Latilactobacillus sakei subsp. sakei DSM 20017 = JCM 1157: one gene and its partner. The protein of the gene in region 1 interacts with the protein of each later gene in a pairwise test. Links are inferred from orthologs where the notes say so. Each region holds a gene or a part of one and is shown in the gene's direction. Other genes may lie near its edges. The genes, in order: rplK and prmA.

What was found.
Region 2: the proteins of rplK (region 1) and prmA interact in binary tests that used the Escherichia coli proteins (3 or more experiments, as listed by UniProt). The link is inferred for Latilactobacillus sakei subsp. sakei DSM 20017 = JCM 1157 from one-to-one orthologs.

The regions. Positions count from the first base shown.
Region 1 is NZ_AP017929.1:778,376-795,102, forward strand. What follows is about bases 5,247-8,230. They hold rplK (50S ribosomal protein L11), read left to right. Parts: upstream 5,247-6,517; coding sequence 6,518-6,943; downstream 6,944-8,230. Other genes in these bases: LEUCM_RS03910 (alpha/beta fold hydrolase), read left to right, coding at 5,535-6,392; rplA (50S ribosomal protein L1), read left to right, coding at 7,042-7,731; ade (adenine deaminase), read right to left, coding at 7,789-8,230. In the rest of the region: cysS (cysteine--tRNA ligase), read left to right, coding at 159-1,565; LEUCM_RS03875 (Mini-ribonuclease 3), read left to right, coding at 1,562-1,969; 23S rRNA (guanosine(2251)-2'-O)-methyltransferase RlmB, read left to right, coding at 1,956-2,843; LEUCM_RS03885 (NYN domain-containing protein), read left to right, coding at 2,847-3,380; LEUCM_RS03890 (sigma-70 family RNA polymerase sigma factor), read left to right, coding at 3,458-4,018; rpmG (50S ribosomal protein L33), read left to right, coding at 4,144-4,293; preprotein translocase subunit SecE, read left to right, coding at 4,303-4,482; transcription termination/antitermination protein NusG, read left to right, coding at 4,580-5,128; more of ade, read right to left, coding at 8,231-9,531; LEUCM_RS03930 (NCS2 family permease), read right to left, coding at 9,547-10,905; LEUCM_RS03935 (acetate/propionate family kinase), read right to left, coding at 11,099-12,283; rplJ (50S ribosomal protein L10), read left to right, coding at 12,599-13,102; rplL (50S ribosomal protein L7/L12), read left to right, coding at 13,167-13,535; LEUCM_RS03950 (hypothetical protein), read right to left, coding at 13,633-13,863; phnX (phosphonoacetaldehyde hydrolase), read right to left, coding at 13,866-14,663; LEUCM_RS03960 (dihydrofolate reductase family protein), read right to left, coding at 15,275-15,814; LEUCM_RS03965 (hypothetical protein), read left to right, coding at 15,949-16,727. UniProt on the Escherichia coli protein: Forms part of the ribosomal stalk which helps the ribosome interact with GTP-bound translation factors.
Region 2 is NZ_AP017929.1:1,695,128-1,701,930, reverse strand. Bases 3,885-6,687 are described here. They hold prmA (50S ribosomal protein L11 methyltransferase), read left to right. Parts: upstream 3,885-4,736; coding sequence 4,737-5,639; downstream 5,640-6,687. Other genes in these bases: LEUCM_RS08465 (hypothetical protein), read left to right, coding at 6,446-6,687; LEUCM_RS08470 (16S rRNA (uracil(1498)-N(3))-methyltransferase), read left to right, coding at 5,651-6,406; LEUCM_RS08480 (DUF3013 family protein), read left to right, coding at 4,149-4,673; LEUCM_RS08485 (hypothetical protein), read left to right, coding at 3,885-4,005. Outside these bases: LEUCM_RS08515 (DUF6978 family protein), read right to left, coding at 1-422; LEUCM_RS08510 (hypothetical protein), read right to left, coding at 512-1,216; LEUCM_RS08505 (DUF4064 domain-containing protein), read right to left, coding at 1,237-1,629; LEUCM_RS08500 (hypothetical protein), read left to right, coding at 1,923-2,165; ybaK (Cys-tRNA(Pro) deacylase), read right to left, coding at 2,246-2,752; LEUCM_RS09920 (hypothetical protein), read left to right, coding at 2,875-3,039; LEUCM_RS08490 (hypothetical protein), read left to right, coding at 3,140-3,586; more of LEUCM_RS08485, read left to right, coding at 3,619-3,884; more of LEUCM_RS08465, read left to right, coding at 6,688-6,790. UniProt on the Escherichia coli protein: Methylates ribosomal protein L11.

The DNA.
Region 1 (16,727 bases):
GCAACCAAAAAGCACGTTTAAAAGAAGAGTGCGTCATTAACGGGTAGCTTTTGAGCATTAGCACAGTGTTGTGAATGACCGACAGAGTCGGTCGTTTGCAATACATAGCTAAGCGGAAAAAGCTGTTAATGAAAGCACGTTTAAGAAAGGAAGATTCGATGCTTACTGTTTATAATACCCTCACACGCCAAAAAGAAACGTTTAAACCCCTTGAAGAAGGCCGCGTTAAGATGTATGTCTGTGGGCCAACTGTGTATAACTATATTCATATCGGTAATGCGCGTAGTGCGATTGCGTTTGATACGATTCGCCGCTATCTCGAATACCGCGGTTATCAAGTTGATTACGTTTCAAACTTTACGGATGTTGACGATAAGATGATTAAAGCGGCTAACGTGGAAAACATCACCGTGCCTGAATTAGCGGACCGCTACATTGCGGCCTTTAAAGAAGACACTAAAGCCCTCAATATTGAACCAGCAACGCTTAATCCACGAGCAACTGATAATCTTGAAGAAATCATAGCGTTTATTCAAGATTTGATTGCTAAAGATTATGCTTATGCTGTTGACGGCGATGTTTATTACCGGGCTCGTAAGTTTAAGGCTTATGGTCATCTTGCTGGTCAAGATCTTGATCAACTCGAACAAGGTGCCAGCGAACATACAGCTACTGAAGAAACCTTGCGTAAGGAAGATCCAATCGATTTTGCCTTATGGAAAGCTGAAAAAGGCAACGAAATTGCTTGGGAATCACCTTGGGGCAAGGGCCGACCTGGCTGGCACATCGAATGTTCCGTGATGTCGACTAAATACTTAGGCGATACGATCGATATTCATGGTGGCGGCCAAGATTTGGAATTCCCCCATCACGAAAATGAAATTGCCCAAAGTGAAGCCAAGACTGGCAAAACCTTTGTGAACTACTGGTTACACAATGGGTTTGTAACGGTTGGGGATGACGATCAAAAGATGAGTAAGTCACTTGGCAATTTCGTGACGGTTCACGATTTGATTCAAGAAGTTAATCCACAAGCATTGCGTTTCTTGATGAGTAGTACGCAATACCGGCGGCCAATTCGCTACAGCCAATCATTGTTGGCAGAAGCCCAAACTAATTTGGATCGCTTGAAGACAACACTTGATAACCTGGCTTTCCGTCAAGCAACGGCTGAACCAGGCGAAGATCAAATTGTGATGGATAAGGCAGCTGAATTGGAAACAGCTTTTGTCACAGCGATGGACGATGATTTTAACGTTCAAAACGGCTTAACCCAATTGTACGAACTTGCTAAATTAAGTAACCAATATTTGGAACAGACAACGGTTCAAGCCGATACATTAACGTCATTGGCAACTCGTTTAACGCGACTATTAGCCATTTTTGGTGTTGCGTTTAAAGCGGACCAATTATTGGATACAGAAGTTGAAAGTTTAATTGAAGAACGCCAAGCCGCTCGAGCAGCTAAAGATTTCGCCAAGAGTGATGCGATTCGGGACCAATTGAAGGATCAAGGGATTATTTTGGAAGATACACCACAAGGAATGAGATGGAGACGCGCATGAAAAATGCTTTACAACTAAACGGGATTGCCTTAGCTTACATGGGGGATTCAGCCTATGAAGTTTACGTGCGGGCCCATTTATTAGAACTCGGCTTAACCAAACCTACTCGCTTGCAACAAGTCGCAACACACTATGTGTCTGCTAAAGCGCAAGCTGCTTTGATTGGTTTGATGATCGATGATAACTATTTAGCAGAAGAAGAAATGAATATTTTTAAACGCGGTAGAAATGCCAAAAGTTATACGAAAGCCAAGAATACGAGTGTTTCGACTTATCGGACCTCAACTGGCTTTGAAGCGGTTTTTGGCTATCTATACTTAACTGAACAACAAGAGCGCGTCGCTGAATTAGCCCACTGGTGTATTCAACAAGTCGACGCTGGGAGGACCCATGAGAAAAAATAATAACCAATCTTATAATCAGAAGAATAATGAATTTAATAGTCGTCGGACGGCTAAAAATACTGCTAAGCCAACACGGCGCCCAGCTAACAAGAAACCAGCAGCACCTGTAGAAGAAGCAGCGGTTGAAGAACAAACTGATTTCGTCATCGGGAAACATGCTTCTTTAGAAACATTGAAGACGAGCGACGCCAAGAAGATTAACAAAATCTTCCTTCAAGATGGTTTGAAAGCTGACTTCGTACACGATGTCGTTAAATTAGCGAAAGAAAAACGATTGATCATCCAAAATGTGCCTAAGAACAAGTTGGACTTATTGAGCGATCGTCAAAATCACCAAGGGATTATCTTAGCAATCGCACCGTTTGAATATGCGAGTGTTGATGATATTTTTGCTAAGGCCAAAGCGCAAGAAGAAGAACCTTTTATCTTAATCTTGGATAACTTGGAAGATCCGCATAACTTGGGTTCAATCATGCGGACAGCTGATGCAGTTGGTGTACACGGAATTATCATTCCAAAACACCGTGCTGTTGGATTAACATCCACAGTTGCTAAAACGTCAACGGGTGCGATCGAACATATTCCAGTTGCGCGCGTCACGAACTTAACGCAAGAAATCAAAAAACTTAAAGACCGCGGTCTCTGGATTTTTGGCACCGACATGGCCGGCACCGACTATCGTAAGTGGGATGCTAAGGGCCCAATCGGTTTAATCATTGGTAACGAAGGCAAGGGGCTTTCACCAATCGTTAAAAAAGAAGTTGATCAAACTTTGACAATCCCAATGGTGGGTCACGTGCAAAGTTTAAATGCCAGTGTTGCTGCGGGGGTTCTCATGTATCAGGCTTATAATAGCCGTCAACCTTTGGTATAGCTTATGAAAAAGCAGATTTTAATTGCAGATGGTTATAATATTATTGGTAATTGGCCTGAATTAAATAAGTTAAAGCAAAATGATCACTTGGCAGATGCGCGTGATAGTTTATTGCAAACATTATCGGAGTACCGGAAGTTTCGCGAAATCGAAATTATCCTCGTCTTTGATGCGATGTATGTGCCAGGGATTAAACAAAGCTATGAGCAATATAATCTTGAGGTCGTTTTTACTGAAGAAGATGAAACCGCTGATAGTTATATTGAAGCCTTAGCTGGTAAATTGATGTCACCAATTAATCAGGTCACCGTCGTTTCAAGCGATCAAGCTGAACAATGGACAATCTTTTCGCGGGGGGCTTTGCGGGTATCTTCGCATGATTTCTATCGCGAGATTAAGCGGACGCACCGCGAGATTGACCATGACGCTAAACGTTATCACAGTAAGGTGATGCAACGTAATCGGCCGTGGAATGACGATCAATTAGAACGTTTAGCGCAGATGCGCGACCAATTGAGTGACGAAAAGACTGATTAAACAGGCGTTCGCTTACAGATTGGGCAAACTCTTGCTAAAATAACAGTATGGTTGTTGCGTGAAGGGAGTTTCGGTCAATGGAACAAACAAAGCGCGACGAACTGCTGATTGCAGCAGTGGCTCAGAATGATTCACAAGCACTAGATGTATTATTCAAGGCGTATTTGCCGATGGTGTATCACACCGTGGCGCCATATTATATCCGGTTATTCGATGAAGACGATTGGTTACAAGAAGCCCGGATTGTTTGTTACGAAACTTGCCAATGTTACGATTGTCAAAAAGGCAAAAGTTTTGGGAGTTTCTATAAATTACGGTTTAAAAACCACATTTTAAATTTACTACGACGAGAACTCGCACAAAAACGGCGAGGTGATCGTCAGGCAGTATTGATTGCGGAGCGGCCGGAACACGACGCGATTTCAGAAGATACGATGACTTACTATCAATCGCAGTTTGAATTGAGATGTTATCTTGAAACGCTGTCGCCTTTTGAATTAGTGTCGTTTCGGGTGCTGACCGGGCAGCTTTCAATTGATGAAGCTTGTTGCCAACTCGATTGTACGATTGACCAGTTGAAACGAGGCCAATCAAGGTGCCAGACTAAGTTAAAACGGTATTATCAAGAGAATCGTTAACCAAAAGCGGTGGGACCGGACTAAACGGGTTCACCGCTTTTGTTGATGGATTCTAAGATTGACAGGTTCGCCTGCACATGATAAAGTGAATGGGATAAACATCACTTAGAGAGGGGCTTTTAGTCATGGGTGTTAAGAAAGTCGCCTTAGCCTGTACTGTCTGTGGTTCACGTAACTATTACGTTGCTGAAAACAAGAATCGGACAGAACGTCTAGAGTTAAACAAATATTGTAAACATTGCGGACAATACGCACAACATAAAGAAACACGTTAACATAGGAGGATGAAGATGATTAAGTTTTTAAAAAGCGTTGTTGAAGAAATGAAAATTGTTACTTGGCCTAATGCCAAACAAACGCGTAAGGATACATCAACTGTTGTGATGACATCAGTTTTATACGCAATTTTCTTTGGCGTCGTTGACTTAGCAATTCTCAAACTTCTTGAACTATTTATTTTTTAAAACTAGCTTAATGAAGCTGGTTTTGCTATACTTGTGGCAAGCAGAAAACTTCGCGTGGTCGGAGTTTTTTTATTTTGGTATTTAAAGGAGAACAAACATGGTTGAATCACTCGAAAAAAGCTGGTACGTATTACACACTTATTCAGGCTACGAAAACAAAGTTAAGGCGAACTTAGAATCTCGTGCCCAATCAATGGGAATGGAAAACAACGTCTTCCGCGTTGTTGTACCTGAAGAAGAAGAACATGAAATCAAAAACGGTAAGGATAAAGTTGATATGAAGAAAACTTTCCCTGGCTATGTTTTGGTTGAAATGGTGATGTCAGACGAAGCTTGGTTCGTTGTTCGGAATACACCTGGTGTAACTGGCTTTGTTGGTTCTCACGGTGCCGGTAGTAAACCAGCCCCATTATTGGACGATGAAATTAGCCAAATTTTACGTCAATTAGGCATGAGCACACGTCATTTGGATGTTGAATTCAAAGTGGGCGAATCTGTTAAAATCGTTGATGGTGCTTTCTCTGGTTTAGTTGGTCAAATTACAGAAGTTGACGACGAAAAGATGAAGTTAAAAGTTAATATCGATATGTTCGGCCGTGAAACGGCAACAGAATTAGACTACGATCAAGTAGACGAATTAGTTTAGAGTGCGCCATAAGCCGGGTATATCCTGAGGACTAACAGAGAGTGGCGAATGATTGCTGCAAGCAATCGTTTGGCATTCGGCGTTAGCCGCAAGGATATGGCTTATAGAACACGTTTAATTAAGAGTGCATTACCAGTGGTTAGCTTTTGAGCATTTGCCAACTTGGCGAATTGGCGATGCAATCGCCGGTTTGATAAGTGTAGCAAAGCACAGAAAGCTACTGGTAAAAGCACGTTTAAGTAATAATCGAGGGACCGTGACAAAAGTAATTTTTGTTGCGGTCCCTTATTTGATAGTCGAATATTAATAGTGGAAACGTGCTTTTTGAAACTGACTTCTGTGCTAATGCTCAAAGTCAAAGCGTTTCAAACGCACTTCTTATTTTAGACAGAATGATGTGATGAATATGTGGCAGATTATTAATCAGTTATTAGCAGTCATTGTTATTTTAGTTGTGGCAGCAGTGAGTTTAATTGGGCTCGATTATTATAAATTAGCTCACGTACAGCATCACTGGTGTCCACGACTAACGCATTATGAAACAGCACCGACGTTGTTTATCCACGGTTATCGGGGTAATCGGTATTCTATGGGGCATTTATTGATGCGTCTGCAAAAAACGGGGGTCGCCAAAAAAGCGTTAGTTATCAAAGTTGCTGCCGACGGGACCTTAACGTTTAAAGGCCCACAAGAATTGACGGCCAGTAATCCGACGATCCAAGTCCTATTTCAAAATAATCACGCTGATGTGCAGGATCAAGTTCGCTGGCTCAGCCAAATTGTGGCTATCTTGAAAAAAGATTACGACGTAACCACGATTAATTTGGTGGGACACTCGATGGGGGCCATCACAGTATTACGTTACTTATTAAAGCCGACTGCCGTGCCAGTTAAAGCAGTCGTATTACTAGCAGCACCGGTTAATGATCCGTCGATTGGGCCGGATACTGCAACGGTCTTTTGGAGCGAATTAACGCAACGGGGACCACGCAAAAAAACGGCCAATTATAATTATTTGGCCAAACGAGTAGCGCATTTTCCAACGGCAATTAGTATTTTGAATGTCGCTGGCGAATTGTTGGGCACTAGCCGTCACGACGGCTCAGTGGCCGTTGATAGCAGTTTTGCGCTGCGTAGTTTATTGCGGGGGCGAATCGACCGGTATCAAGAAATGCTCGTCAGAGGTGCCGGTGGGGCTCACAGCATGTTGCACGAAAATCGGTTAGTCGATCAGGCAATTAGTGATTTTTTGTGGCAAGACTAATTTTAAAAGAGCTTGCATTTTTCAGAATTGATTGGTATATTATGAGAGTATGTTTTCATACACTAGTGGGAGACCAAATATAATGGCCATCTTAACCACATCACGGACTTAAGGAGGTATGTTTCGTGGCTAAAAAAGTAGCAAACATCGTAAAACTTCAAATTCCTGCAGGTAAAGCAACTCCAGCACCACCAGTAGGTCCAGCTTTAGGTCAAGCTGGTATCAACATCATGGGCTTTACAAAGGATTTCAATGCACGTACAGCTGACCAAGCTGGTTTATTGATTCCTGTTGTCATTACTGTATACGAGGATCGGTCATTCGATTTCGTTACAAAGACACCACCAGCAGCAGTTCTTTTAAAGAAAGCTGCAGGTGTTCAAAAAGGTTCTGGCGAACCAAACACTAAGAAGGTTGCAACTGTAACTAAAGCTCAAGTGCAAGAAATCGCTGAAACTAAAATGCAAGACCTAAACGCTGCAGACGTTGAAGCTGCTATGCGCATGGTTGAAGGTACTGCAAGAAGCATGGGATTCACTGTCGAAGGTTAATTCATGCTTGACACTTTCAGTCGGATTTTCAATGAAAGTTGAAAAATCAAGTGGGAGGTCAAAAACCGTTCACCACAATTGCAAGGAGGAAAACCCTAATGGCTAAAAAAGGTAAAAATTATTTAGAAGCTGCAAAACAAGTGGATGCTGCTAAAGCATACACTGTTGAAGAAGCAATCGACTTAGTAAAGAAAGTTGATTTTGCAAAATTCGATGCATCTCTTGAAGTTGCATATCGTTTAAACGTTGATCCTAAACAAGCTGATCAACAAATTCGTGGTGCTGTCGTACTACCAAATGGTACAGGTAAGACACAACGCGTTATTGTTTTCGCTCAAGGCGAACAAGCAAAACAAGCTGAAGCTGCTGGTGCTGACGTAGTCGGTGCAGAAGATTTAGTTGAAAAGATCCAAGGCGGCTGGTTAGACTTTGACGTTGCCGTTGCTACACCACCAATGATGGCTCAAGTAGGTCGTTTAGGCCGTGTCTTGGGACCTAAAGGCTTAATGCCTAATCCTAAGACTGGTACAGTTACAATGGACGTTACTAAAGCAGTTAACGACATTAAAGCTGGTCAAGTAGCATACCGTGTTGATAAAGCTGGTATCGTTCACGCACCAATCGGTAAGGTATCATTCGATGCTGCTAAATTAGTAGAAAACTTTAAAGCTATGCAAGACGTGATCATCAAAGCTCGTCCTGCTTCAGCTAAAGGTCAATACATTACAAGTTTATCAGTTAGCTCAACATTTGGCCCTGGTGTCAAAGTTGATATTGCTAGCTTCTAAGTTGGTAATGCAAAAAGCGCTCATCCTTTCGGATGAACGCTTTTTTTGTGCCGTTGATTAGGCATTGATATCAATAATTTCAAATTTAGTCACATCGACTAAGCCTTTATCAGTAATTCGTAAGTTTGGAATCACATCGAGTGGCATTGCGCCGAGTTTCATAATCGGATCAAATTGGGCAGTGACGTTGAGTTGTTCATGACAAATGGTATTAAATGCTTTTTGATGGGCGATGAGTGAATCAATTGATTCAGTACTCATTAAACCACCAATTACAAATGGAAGGGTTGCGATTACCTGACTATTTTGAACGGCAACACCGCCACCTTGGCAAGCTTTGAGCGCATCGATGGCCATGACCATATCCGCGTCGTTAGTGCCGACAACGACTAAGTTATGGCTGTCATGGCCGATGCTGGTAGCAATCGCGCCATTTTGAAGGCCAAAGCCGCTTAAAAGGCCAACCCCGACATTGCCGGTTAAATGATGTCGTTCAATCACGGCAACTTTAACGATATCTTCGCTAGGATTGTAGTGAAAATCACCATCTGCATCGTGTGTAACAGGCAAGACAAGGTTTTGAGTGCGACTAATGCTTTGTAAGCCAATCACGTGGGCTTTGTCGCTGATGAGATTGAGATTTAATTGATCAGCTGAAAAATTGTCGAGATGAACGGTTTCTAGAAGATCATAAAAGCCGGCGACGGAATCATCAGTTGTTAATAAGTAAGCGCCGTTTGCAGCAATCTTTTGACCATCAATAAAGGTTTGGTTAACGCTGAAGTGTTCGAGGTCGTCGACCAATAAGAAATCAGCTTTGAGACCAGGCGCAATACCACCACGATCGCTGAGGCCGGTACATTGAGCTGTGTTGATGGTGGCCATCTGAATGGCGGTTAGCGGATCAATTCCGTTTTGAACGGCGACACGAATGCTTTCGTCCAAGTGGCCAGTTTCGCGAAGGGTAACAGATTGTAAATCGTCACCACAGAGGCAACAGAAGCGTGCGTTTTGAGGCGTAACGCCTTTTAAAAGCGTTGGCATATTCTTAGAAACTGTCCCGTAACGGAGGTAAACGTACATACCACGACTGATACGATCGAGCATTTCATCAACTTGTGTGCATTCGTGATCGTTGTGAACTCCTGCGGCTGCATAAGCATTGAGACCTTGACCGTGTAATGCGGGTGAATGGCCATCAATCATTTTATGTGCGTTAAGTGAAACTAATAATTCATCTAAAACGCCATCGTCGGCATTGACGACGCCGGGATAATTCATGAATTCGGCAAGGCCATAAGTTAGTCCTTGGTCGTAAGATTGTTTAATCTCATCTGCGGTAATGACAGCACCAGATGTTTCGAGGGTTGGATTTGCAGCAGGCACACAGGACGGCATCGTATACTTGATGTCGAGTGCTGTATTTTTGGCAGAAGCAACCATGTATTCAAGACCGCGCATACCGGCGACGTTGACGATTTCGTGGGGATCGGCGAGAATGGTGGTCGTCCCATGCGGTGTCACGAGTGAGCCGAAAACGGCGGGTGATACGTTAGCTGATTCGATGTGAATATGAGGATCAATCAAACCGGGTACGACGTATTGACCGTGTGCGTCAATAACATTGTCGGCTGTATAAGCTGCGTCAATTCCCAGAAAACGGCCATCGGCGATAGCGAGAGTGCCTTCGATGATCCGGGCGTTATAGACATCGACAATTTTAGCATTTTTGATGATTGTGTCGGCTGGTTTGCGACCGGCAGCTTGATCGATGAGTTGCTTTAAAGTTGATTTATCCATATTAAAAACTCCTTTTTATTTACCGGGTAATTCGTGCATTGTAAAGAGTAAGACTAAGAATAAGAGGGCAGCAACGTACATAATCGGATGCACTTTTTTACCCTTACCAGCCGCAATCATTGTGATGGGGTATGAGATTAAACCAAAAGCCAAGCCGTATGAGATATTGTAGGTTAATGGGACACAAAGGATGATCATAAAAGCAGGGAATGCTGTTTCAAATTCAGACCAATCAATGTTGGCGATTGATTTAATCATGAAGGAGCCAACGATAATTAAAATGGGAGCAGTTACTTCAGATGTTACAACTGCTAATAAAGGTGAAAAGAATAAACTAAGAGCGAACATGATGGCGACAACGACTGCGGTAAAACCGGTACGGCCACCAACGGCGATCCCGGTTGAAGATTCAATATAACAAGCAGTTGGCGTTGAGCCAAAGACGGAACCGGCAATCATTGAGGTTGAATCTGCGAAGAGGGCTTTACCGACTTCTTTAGGCATTTTGTTATCTTTGATGAAGCCGGCTTGTTGGGCTAAACCGATCACGGTCCCAGTTGTGTCGAAGAACACGCTGAAGAAAAAGACGAGAACAACGACCGCCATTTGAACTGAGAAAACATCCTTAAGATGAATGAGAGACACACCGAAAGTTGGTGCGAGGCTAGGAATTGAAGAAACAACACCGGTTGGCATTGCGATTAAACCGGTAACGACACCCATGATGGCAGTAGCGGCTAACCCAATGAAGAGGGCGCCAGGAATTTTACGAGCGAGTAAAGCGACTGTTAAGATCAGACCGAAGACGGTTAACCAAACATGCGGATTAGACCAGTTAGTGATGGTAACGAAAGATTTGGCGCTGGCAACCACTAGACCGCCTTGTTTTAAACCGGTAAAAGCGATGAATAACCCAATACCAACAGCCATCGCAGATTTGAGATTGGCGGGAATGGCATTAATCACCACTTCACGAACTTTTAAAACAGTGACAAGCATGAAGAGTAAGGAAGCAACAAAAACACCGGCTAAAGCTGTCTGCCAAGGAATGCCCATGCCTAAAACAACAGAGTAGGCGAAAAAGGCGTTACTACCAAGTCCGGGGGCAACTGCGATTGGGTAGTTGGCAATGAGGGCCATTGCTAAACAACCGACGATACCGGTAAGTGCTGTGGCGACAAAGACGGCGCCTTTATCTAAACCAGCATCTCCTAAAATTGTAGGGTTTACGAATAGGATGTATGACATCGCGATGAAAGTTGTAATCCCGGCGATGATTTCAGTCTTAAGGGTTGAACCACTTTCCTTAATTTTGAATTGACGTTCTACCCAATTCGTTCGTGTTTCTGATATAGAATCAACTCTCTTGTCCATAATGCACCTCTTAATTTATTTGAAATAAGAACTATTGCCTTATTGTACACCAAAAGGTCTTATTTTTTAAGACTAAATACGAAAAATCATAAAAATAATACAATTAAAGTTCGTTTATTAATACAAAAGCGAATTATTTAGGTACAAAAATAAGCATTTAAGGTGTAAAACCTTAAATGCTTATCGATTAAATTTAAACGAGTGCTTGAACTTGTTTGGCAATCGCTAATTCTTCATTAGTAGGAATCATCAAGACCTTGATAGCTGAATCGTCGGTACTAATTTGACGCGCACCATGGCCTTGTTCATTCCGTTCTGGATCAATCTTAACGCCTAAAACGGCTAAGCGGTCGCAGACATCAGCGCGCATTTTAGCATCATTTTCACCAATTCCGGCTGTGAAAGTAATGACATTGGCACCGCCAAGTTCAACGTAGTAGCTACCGATAAATTTAGCAGCAGAAGTGATGAACATATCATAAGCTAATTCGGCACGAGGATTAGTCGCCAATGATGATTGGATATCACGCATATCAGCAGAAATACCTGAAACGCCGAGAATTCCTGATTCTGTATTTAAGAGCGTGATGATTTCGTCGGCACTCTTATTTAATTCATTCATTAAGAAGGGAACAATAGCAGCATCTAACGAACCAGCACGAGTGCCCATTGGAAGACCTTCAAGTGGGGTGAAGCCCATTGATGTATCGACTGGTTTGCCATTTTGGCTAGCTGTGATTGAAGAACCACCACCAAGATGTAGGGTGATCAATTTTAAATCTGCGACTGGTTGGTTTAAAAAGTCAGCTGTTTCTTGTAAGATATAGCCGTGACTAATACCGTGTTCGCCGTATTTACGGATTTGGTATTTTTGGCTATCTTCATAAGGAAGTCCATAAAAACTGGTTGCATCTGGCATATCTAGATAGAATTGACTATCGAAGACAGCGACTTCGGGCACTGAATTTGGTAAGATATGCGTTAAGGTTTCAATGCAATCCACTTGAACAGGATTGTGTAATGGTGCGTATTTATCGAGTGCCTTGAGGGTTGCCAAATTATCAGCGGTGATTAACGTTGATTTTTCAAACGTTGTTGCGCCGGCAACCACTCGGTGACCAACTGCGACAATGTCGCTAGGCGAGTCGATAATGGCATTGTCTTGTAATTGTTTCAATAAACGAATAACGCCATCTTCATAGGTTAGATTAGCGATTGCGACCTGTTCTTTTTGGCCGTTAAATTTAAAAGTAAAGCGCGCTTCGGGGGTATTCATCCGTTCCATCAAACCGCTAGCCACTAAGCTTAAATCGGTTTGTTGAAATAGTTGCCACTTTAGGGATGAACTACCAGCATTGATAACTAAAATATTGTTCAAAAAGAAACACCTCTACTATCTTAATTTTCTTGAATAACTATATTTTATACGCTATTTTCAGAAAAATAAAATAAGCATAAGGTAATGCTGCTATAATAAATATTTATAGTTAAATTAGCATTGACGGCATGCTTTTTACATGCTATATTTGTAGTTGGTTATTTATGCTACCGAAGACTCAGGTGCCAATAGGCTTAATATCCTGCCGAGGAAGATACGTTGAAATCCCTCTCTATGTCTTGGTGGACATGGAGTTTTTTATTTTATAAGAGACTCTTGACCACAAGTTTTACAAATCTAATGGAGGTGAATCAATTGAGCGAAACAATCATTGCAAAAAAAGCACAAATTGTTGACACAGTTGTTGAAAAATTTAATAACGCTGTTTCTATCGTAGTTATGGATTACCGTGGCTTAACAGTAGAACAAGTTACTGAATTACGTAAACAATTACGTGAAGCTGGCGTACAAATGGAAGTTGTTAAAAACACTTACTTGCGTCGTGCAGCAGACAAAGCTGGTTACGAAGGTTTAGATGAAACATTCTCTGGCCCTACTGCAGTTGCATTTTCTAACGAAGATGTTGTTGCACCAGCTAAGATCATCGCTAACTTTGCTAAGAGTGCTGATGCACTTGAAATCAAAGGTGGTATGATCGAAGGTAAAGTGGCAACACTTGATGAAATCAACGCCTTGGCTACATTACCAAGTCGCGACGGTTTATTATCAATGTTACTTTCTGTATTACAAGCACCAGTCCGCAATGTCGCATATGCTGTTAAAGCAGTTGCCGACAGTAAAGACGAACCAGCTGCATAATTTAAAATTGTGTAGTTAAAAGTGTTATCAAAAAAATATTACCCATAAAATGGAGGAAACAAAAATGGCATTAGACGTAAATGCAATTGTTGATCAATTAAAAGAATCATCAATCTTAGAATTAAACGACTTAGTTAAAGCAATCGAAGAAGAATTCGGTGTTTCTGCAGCAGCTCCAGTAGCAGCAGCAGGTGCAGCTGGCGCAGACGCAGCAGCTGAAAAAGACAGCTTTACTGTTGAATTATCAGAAATCGGCCAAGAAAAGGTTAAAGTTATCAAAGCCGTTCGTGAAATCACAGGCTTAGGCTTGAAAGATGCTAAGGGCTTAGTTGATAACGCTCCTTCAGCTCTTAAAGAAGACGTTTCTAAAGACGAAGCAGAAGAAATGAAAGCTAAATTAGAAGAAGTTGGCGCTGTCGTTAACTTGAAATAATTTCCTTTATTTCTAAAAGAACTCCACATTTGTGGGGTTCTTTTTTTATAGCTTATTTCATCGGCCATTCGTTTACCATAAGCCCCGTTGATGGCAATCACACCGTGTTAAGCACCGCTTCGACGCCGTAGCTGCCACTGCCTTGTAATAAGACGGCGGTGTAGGTGTCTAACTTGGCTTGGGCGAGTGCAACCAATTGTTGACGGATATCTTCGGTGATGGCGAGGTAGTCTTGATCCCAGGTGCTAAGGTCGACTTGCATAGCTTCTTTGACAGCGGCTGATGTGCTGAGGGGGCCAGGGGTTAAAAGTAAATACGGTTGGTTCATGATTAGGCGTGCTCCTTTTGTGGTGTTTGGTATTTTGCAAGAATGGCCGGTAGTTCGCTGAGATTATGAATGACATAGTCAGCGCCAGCTTCCTTAAGGGTTTTAGTAATTTCTGCAAATTTAGCAAGCCGTATTTTTTGAGGGAGATCAATGAGTTCCGCTTTGTTTAATCCGAGGAGGCTACTACTTTCGATAAGGCCAACGGTTAAGACGCCGGCATTTTTGCCTTCTTGCATATCAATAACGGTGTCACCGACTTTAACGACTGTTTGCGGGTCGGTGATATTGAACGCAGTCATGATGTGGTTAATCATATCGGGTGCTGGCCGACCAGCAGCGACGTCTTCTTTTGAAACCATCAGTTCGGGATGATAACCAAGTAGTCCTGCTTGCTTAGCGGCGATTGCGAGCATTGCTTTGGTGTAGCCGGTCGTTGTCGCGATGTGGATATGATGTGCTTTTAAATAAGTTTGGACTTGAAGAACTGCAGGGGTCAGTGTTGTTTCTGTACTCAAGCGATTGAGCAAGAATTGTTCAAAATAGTTAAAGAGTTGCAATTGATCGGCATCGGTTATCCCGCGTTTGTATTTTGCAAACCAAGCACGTTGTACCTCTGGCATTTTAGCGAGTTTGGCAATGTGTTCATGTTTTTCGATGCCCATATCCTGTCTAATTCTGTCGGTATCGATTTGGATGCCGGCAGCGTTAAACGCACTTTGAAATGCTAATACTGGATCTAAACTGCCAAAATCGATTATAGTCCCTGCCCAATCAAAAATGACGCATTGAATATCCGTCATGTGAAAAAGCCTCCTTATGTCGTTGCAATATTGAAGTACAAATTCAGTATAGGGAAACTTTGTAAATCTCCAGCTCGTTTTCAGTAAACGTTCTGTAATGGAATTGAAAACATTGGGTTCTCTCAATTTGGTAATTGTCAATGACACTGATTAACATGAGGAGAGTGGCCAAATAAAAAACGCCCAAGACAAATTGTCTTGGACGTATGGCGGTTAAGTTAGTACTTGAACGCACTCAGATTGTAACGTGCTTTTCAAAGGTAACCTTCTGTGCCTAGCAACCACAAGCCAAATAATTACTTTCAGCAATTATCCGTCTTGTTAAGCTAGTGCTCGAAGGTTGACCACCTTTGAACGCACTTAGATTTATAACGTGCTTTTCAATGCATGTTCCTGTGCTTAGCACCGCTAGTCAAACAACCGATTGCATCGGTCATTCGCCTATCTATGCTAATGCTCAGAACATAACCGCATTGAACGCACTCAGATTGTAACGTGCTTTTCAATGTACATGCTTGCGTTTAGCACCGTCTATCAAATAAGTGACAGGGTCACTTATTTGATAGACTAAGCTAATCCTCAGCATGTGTCTACTTTGAACGCACTTCGTTTTAATAATTAATTTTATAGGTTAGTTCTACGAATTGGCCTAGTTGGCGGGTTTTACTTAATTCTAATGGCATGTCCGTTAAGTGGGTGCTGATGAGGGAAATACCGTCGCCTAGTAAAACGGGAGCGATAGTGATGATTAGTTCATCCACTAGTTGTGCTTTTAAGAGCATTGTGAACGTTTCAGCGCCACCAACTAACCAAATATTGCCACCATCTTGTGCTTTTAATTGGCGGACGAATTCTGGCACATTACCGGTGACCACATTGGTGCGGTCGGCGGTATCGTGGAGTGTTTTAGAAAAAACATAACTTTGTTTTTCCTGATAAGGATAGGTCCCAGCCAGTTTGATACATTGTTCATAAGTTTTACGGCCCATAATAATGGTATCGACACCTTGGTAAAAGCTTTGAATAGCGGCATCGGATTCTGATGAATTAAGTGCGGATAGCCAAGCGGTACTGCCATCTTTTTCAGCAATAAAGCCGTCTAAACTTTGCGCGAGATATAAAATCACTTTGCGGTGTTCTGGTTCTGTCATGGTCAACACATCCTTTTAGTTTGGTTACCTACAGTATACCAAATTAAAGCGCTTTAATCTGGTTTGAACCGTTGGTAATTTAGCGTGATTTAGCTTATTATGATAAGAATAGATGTTGTTAAGGGAGCGTAATCATGACAGAAAATGACTTTTCACCAGAGATTCAAAGTTTAGTTGCACAAGTACAGGCTAATTATCCACAACCGATTAAGATTCGGGTTGCACAAGAAGCTTCTGGGATGTTAAAACACGACCAGGCACAACGCGTGATGAATGACGATGGCAGTTTGGCAATCTTATTAACAGATGCGACAGCTGTGGATTATTCACTATCACACGAATTGCTCCATTTATTATTGTTATCGACCGGTTTTCCACAAGTGTTGGAAGATGTGACGACTGAAAATGCCCAGTTAGATGAACAATTAATGGCCACTGGGATGACATTGTACAACGCGGCAGTGCATACGATTATTCAACAAGAACAAGTGGCCCATGGTTTTGTCGATACCGAAACCAAACAAGCCTATCTAGAAGGTTTCCGCGATAATATGACACCTGAAAAAGATGATCCAGAAAATCAATGGGTGATTTACCGCGTCTTAACGCTATTGGATGCACTTGTCTTTTTCGATGGCGGTAATCAACAGTTGGATAACCAGTGGACAACTGATTATCCAGTGGCTTATCCACAAGCCCAAATTTTATACCAAGTTTTACAACGGAAAACAATCGATTCACCGTTCACATTACGCCGAGCTGTGATTAACTTGTGGGTTGCATTTGACCGCGTGTTAGAGACGCTTGGTTTTGCGGCCACTAACTTACAACAATTATTGACGCTAACACCGGTTTTGAGCGAACGCCAATTGCGTTTAGATGTGCGCCAAGTTTATGATATTCTTCATTCAGA
Region 2 (6,803 bases), 910 kb from region 1 along the record:
CTGGTATTAGTATAGTTAAAAAGGTCGTCTATTGCTTCTAGAATATCCCTAGTATTTCTTAAAACGCCCTTGGGAAGAGGGGATGCTTTTGTATGGGTTGTTCCATCTCCTTTTGAATAAAATTCATCCTCCGAAAATATATTAACTCTGTTTCCGTATATCTTTTCGCCAGTAGAATTTTTATGAAAACTATCATTTAAATTCATTCTGATAAGAGTTAATTTTATTTTTTCATCCATAAATTGTAGATGAATATTGTTGCTTGAATAGAAGTACCGTAAAGAAAATTTCCTTCCAGAATTTGAGGAAATGTTAACTATTCCGCGATCGCCATCTGTTAGGATTCTAGTTGTTTTTTGTGTTAATTTTTTTAGGGATGCAATTAAATCATCAGCTTCGTGTTGAGTTAGTAGTAGTTCCATTATTGATTCCTTTCATGGGGAAAGTTATCGCCTAATCCCCAGCCGCGAATCGAACGCGGCTGTCTCACCAGAGTGGAGGGTATTTATAATTAGTCTAAATTAATAGTTAAATCATAGTTATGATTAGAATTTTCATCTTCGTAATCATCAGTATCATAGCTAGCATTAAACTTATATCTTAAAGATTTAATATCGGAAATATTATTTAGTTTTTCTAGTGGGAAAATGACGTCACCCGATTTATTGGCTCCGTTAGCGATATCTCCACCCCAATTAGTTGTTACACCCTTCATAGAAGGCATAATAGCCTCCTGCTGTTGTCCGTCGTTTGTAATGATAGTTCCTTGATCAGGGAATGTAGCAGTTAAATCACGAGAAGGCTTAACTGCTACATTTAGAATAATTAAACCTTCAGCCTTTTTACCGGATTCTGAATTGTATTCAAAAGGTTTTACTTTAATGACTCTTGCGCTTGAAATAGAAACAGAAGCCGAGTTCCAAGTAGTGTCAGATACGGAAAGTTTGTAAGTCTTTTCCGAAATAATAGGAACCTTGTTATAGTCAATCGTTAAACTATTAGAATTATCGGTTCTATTTTTAGAATTTCCTTTTTCAGCAGAAGTTGTTGTGTGAGCTGTTGCATTTGATTCTTTAGTATCATCGCTACCCCCTGAAAGTGCTGCGAAAATAAATATAATAACGACAACTGCTAGAACCCAGATCCACCAGCGCTTATACAAAGGTTTAACTTCTACAAAAGTATTCCCGTTTTCATCTTGAATTTTTTTTGACATAATTTATTACCCCCAAAAAATTATTTTCTAATAAGTGCAAGAATTCCTGCGACAATTATTAATACTCCGCTTAAAACACCAAATGCTGAAACAAAAACAATATTTAAAATGCCACAGACAATGATTAACCAACCCATCACAACGCGATTTTTATTAATCATACATACTAAAATAATTGCAACGATGCTTGCGACAACACAACCGAAGCCCAATCCAAACAAGCTACTTGATGAAGTATTGTTGATTGCACTGTCAAAACCACCCATTAAGAACGAAAAGACACCAGCGATAATCCCAAATACGCCACCCATGATTCCCAAAATCATTTCAGCTGTACGTGAATGTTGGCTTTCTTGATTCTCGCTGACTTGTTTGTAAACTTTACCGTCTGCACCTTTAATTTTAGTGCTCATTTCAAATCCTCCAATAATATATACAGCTTTTTAAGTCGTCAGTATTTGGACTCAATAATAATTATTGATAAAACCACTTTTTCACATTGTTAATTAGTATATCAAAACTTGTTATAAAAATCATTTAATTATATAGAAGAAAAAGAAAATAATAGAGTATGATTAAAAATAGAATCTAAATGTAGGGTGATATGTAATCGTTCTCCGAACACATAGTTTTACCTTATTGTACAATTAGTAATTTGTATAAAACGATTAACTGTGTTATCCTTTTTACAAGGAGATGAGTGACCGTGAACAAACATTTTTATGGGAAATACGAGATTACCGAAGCGCAAGATGAGGGACAGTATGTTGCAACGATCAAACTATGTCAGTCGATTAAGAAGGTAGTGGTAAAATCCGATGCACTAACAACTTTAGCGCAAGCGGGTGTGACCCCACAAACGGTCATTCACAATATTGTGAAGACGCCAACCTTGTTGAAGGATAAGGTGATTGTTTCTAATCACAACTTAGCAGGCTATTTAGATTAATATGAATTAAAAAAGGACATCGATTCGCAATGTTAAATCACTCGTTGTAGTGATTACATTGGCAAATTGATGTCCTTTTTTTAGTCTTCGCTAATATCTGCGAAAGTGCCTGAGACCACCCGGCTCAGGTCTTGGGGGTTAATCTGGATTGAACGGCCAATTTTACCTGATGAAACAAAGATTAAAGGTTCTTTTTCGGCTTGTTGGTCGATATAGATTGGAAAATGTGCTTTTTCCCAAATACCAACGGGCGTATTGGCGCCATGTTCGTACCCGGTTGTTGCTACGAGATCCTTTAAAGGGACCATCGCGATTTTTTTATTACCGGAAATCTTGCTGAGTTTCTTTTCGTCCAAATGACAATCGATGGGGACGACACCGACAATTGGGCCGGTTTGTTTGCCCGAGAGCACGAGTGTTTTATAGATGAGATGTTCATCAATATCCAAGTGATCGACCTGCATTTGTGCGACGTGATGTTCTTCGTGTGTTGGAAACTCAAATTGTGTATAGGCGACCTTTTGTTTGTCTAATATTTTTTCGACAAGGGTCTTTGCGAGTTGTCCTTGTTTTTTCTTTTTACCCAAAATAGATGCCACTCCTTTAGTAATTATAGTTAGTTTACGGCAATTTGTTAAAAATGTAAATTTAAGGACCGCCATTAATGTTGAATAGGGGTATAATGACTTTAAATAAGGAGTTGATTGTGATGAAATGGTTTAGAAAACGGCAAGAAACAGTAAGTGGTGTTCAAGCACATGATTTTACGCAATTGGTCAGTCAAGCAAGGGATAACGATGCGCATTATCAGAAGATTCGGGTGGCCTTTTCGGGGTTAACCAAACCATATCAGCAACCAATTCACAAAAAATAGTGATTCGTATGAGCTTATTCTTTAATAAATTCCAATTATTTTGATAATCTATGCTTAAGTCAGTTATTGACTAATTGAAAAATTAAAGGAGCGGATATCGATGACAACCAAGACAATACCGGCTGTAAGCTATGTGGTTCAGGTGAACCAACTGCTCGAGAGATTCGCTGTATTTGAAACGGTGTTTTTCGAGTGTACGCAAACTTGTAGGAATATTATTTTAGGAAGATGCACAGTCGGTGAAACGTTAGCGACCCTGGATCATTACGTTGACCAAAATTTAACGGTCCTGCGGGCATTTGTTACTCAAGTCGCTGCGGTGCAACCACCAACTGCGTTTGTCACGATTAATCAGCAATTAATTACGGCACTTGAACACTACGTTGATGCAACAGAAACGATGGTTCATTCTTTTGAAGGGCCTTCTAAAGAAGTTTATGCGCAAGTTTTAGCGGCGCGTCATGATCAAGAAACACAACGTGAACAAATTAACACAGTTTTACATGCGATTTCTATGGTTAGTTTTTCAACCGCTGATATGGCATAATAAAGGTAATTTAAATTTGAGCAGGTGACATTATGAATAGACAGACTTGGCATTTTCTTTTTTATAAATCAGGCTTTACCAAAGAACAGATTGATCAGTTACTAGCCTATTTAGGACAGCGACAGAATTTCGGCGGTTTTCCACTTGTTTCACTCACGCAAGATGGTGATAGCAACGAGATTCGGTTCGTAACGATGGTCTTTGATCCTTTGTCAGAGATTATCCCATCGGTTCAAGAAGAAATGGCGAAGTTTATTTTAATGCACGCGATTCGACCAGCGGATAATACGGAAGAAGCTGATATGCGTTTATACGGGCGGGTTATGAGTCACTCGCTTGAAGATTTAGGCATTGAATTTCACCGTTATGATGCTAATACAATGGATATTAATTATTGGGGCCAAAAAAAGGCCGACTAAAATTGGACGTTTCAATCAGAAATCGATTAAGCCGGAGACAATTGTCACGGCTTTTTTTGTGTTTCAGATGATAAGTGCTTTAGATTCATTGCGTAATCAGGTATGATATTAGCAGGTGTTCGGCTGTTATTGATAGCCGATGAATGAACAAATTAAAGGATACGGTGACAATTATGGTCGAAAAAAACATGTTAGAATTTTTTGAAGCAGAATTAGATGATTTACAATTTAGCGGCGATATCAACATCAACTGGGATAAACAATCACGGGCGATCGAATTAGAATTCACGTTAAATGTGACGAAGAGCCAAGAATTGGCTGTCGAAGATCAAAATGGCGAATTAAATGAATCAGATGAAATTAGTTATGAAGATGCAATTTTATTCTTCGATGAAAGCAAAATCGACGGTTTTGAATATGCTGATAACTATTTAGCTGTCATTCCATTTTCTGGCCGCCAAGGTTTGAATGCCCAAGTCGGGCGTGGTGTTTTCAATTATCTCCAAGACCTATTAGATGACGGCGAAGATCACTTAGCTGCCTTTGTAAACGATGAATCAGATGACGAAACATTTATCTTGGACTGGGATGACACGGTTTTCCAAGCAACCGTTGCTCAAGCCAGTGATGACTTAGCTAAAAAATACTACACTTACCCTAAATACTAAGAATAGATTTCAGCGACAGGTCAAATTCTTTTGGCCTGTTTTAATCATTAAGGAGCAGAATACATGGAATGGACGAAAGTCACAGTTGCAACTGTCAATGAAGCAGTTGAAGCGATCGCAAATATTTTAACCGAAGCTGGCGCCGAGGGCATTCAAATTGAAGACGCCTCAATTAACGATACTTTAGTCGGAGATGTGGCAGCAGTCAGTGCCTTTTTCCCAGAAACGGTTTTTGTTCCTGAAAAGTTACCGTTGATTCGTCAACGCGTGTTACAACTCACGGAATTCGGCTTATCAATTGGTGAAGGTAGCGTTAATCTACAACAAGTGGCCGATGATGATTGGGCAACTGCATGGAAAAAGTATTATCAACCAACCCGTCTAACCCGTTTCTTAACGGTTGTGCCCAGTTGGACGGATTACCAACCAACAGATGAACGTGAAGCTTTAATCCGAATGGATCCAGGGATGGCTTTTGGTACTGGGACGCATCCTACGACGCATCTTTCAGTACAAATGTTAGAAATGGTTTTACGCGGCGGTGAACAATTGATCGACGTTGGGACAGGTTCTGGTGTCTTGAGTATTGCGGCAGCTCATTTAGGTGTTCAAGATATTCGCGCGTACGATGTAGATCAAGTCGCAGTGGATGCCGCGGTGGCTAATTTTGATTTGAACCCCGTTACACAAGGCATCATTGCCAAACCAAACGATTTATTACACGGCATTACTGGTGCGGCTGACGTAATCGTCGCCAATATGTTACCAGTGGTCTTAGTGCCCCTGATTCCACAAGTGCCGGCCTTATTAAAAGAAGGCGGCCACTTATTATTGGCTGGGATTATCACTGAAAAAGAAGCAGTCATTCGCGAAACGTTGAGCGCTAACGGCTTAATGGTTGAAGAAAGCCTTCATATGGGTGATTGGGTCGGCTTGATTACGCGGCTAAAGACGGACGAAGATTAGAGGTCAAATGAATGCAACGTTATTTTATTGAAGAAACCGTGAAGGTTGATCAATCATTACAATTAACCGGTGAAACGGCGCATCATATGCTCAAGGTGATGCGTATGCAAGTTGGCGATCAGATTGAAATCGTGACGCCAGAAGAATTAGCTTTTATCGCACAATTGCAATCAGCAGATGCGACGCAAAAACAAGCGACTGTGACAGTTGAATCAGCCGTGGAAACAGATGTTGAGCTGCCGATTGAAACGACGATTGTCTGTGGCCTTTCTAAAGGTGATAAGACCGATTGGATCGTTCAAAAGGGGACGCAATTAGGCACACATCGCTTTATCTTTTGTAATAGTCAATTTTCAGTAGCGCGTTGGGATGCTAAAAAGCAGGTGAAGAAACTAGCGCGTCTGCAAAAGATTGCCCAAGAAGCGGCTGAACAAGCGCATAGAACCCATGTGCCAGTGATTGAATGGCGCGCGAGTTTAACGGCAATTGCTGAAGAATCAGCGGACATTAAATTAGTGGCGTACGAAGAATCAGCAAAAGCCGGTGAACACGGCCAATTGGTTCAAAGCCTACAATCAGCGCAACCAGGGCAAAGTTTAATCTGTGTTTTTGGGCCAGAAGGTGGCATTGCACCAAAGGAAATTGAGGCCTTACAAGCAGCAGGTTTCTTGTTAGCTGGTTTGGGACCACGAATTTTACGGGCCGAAACAGCACCGCTATATCTACTAAGCGCAATTTCATATGTGACAGAATTGAGTACTTTATAGTATGATAGGTAATAATAATTTTTATAGAGGGGCTTCACAATGGATAAAATTAAAAATAATCGCTTTTTAAAGCAAGTTTGGGTCCGTTACTTCTTAGTAGCGTTACTCCTTGCCGTTGTATTGCCACTCGTTTTCGGTTGGTTATCAATTAGTAAAACGTGGCGCATTGGGTTGCTGTTTATGGCAATTAATGGCTGTGCAGCCTTTTTCATCGGCTATCGCATTCAGAAAACACACGCCCCTTGGTATAATATTTTTTATCTGCCAGTTTTATTTGCCTTAATGGTTGTTGTCCGCTTCGCAGATTATAATTATTGGTTTATCCCAATTTACTTCTTATTAAGTTATTTGGGTATTAATACTGCGTACGAACGTCGCAAATAAAACTGACTCGACA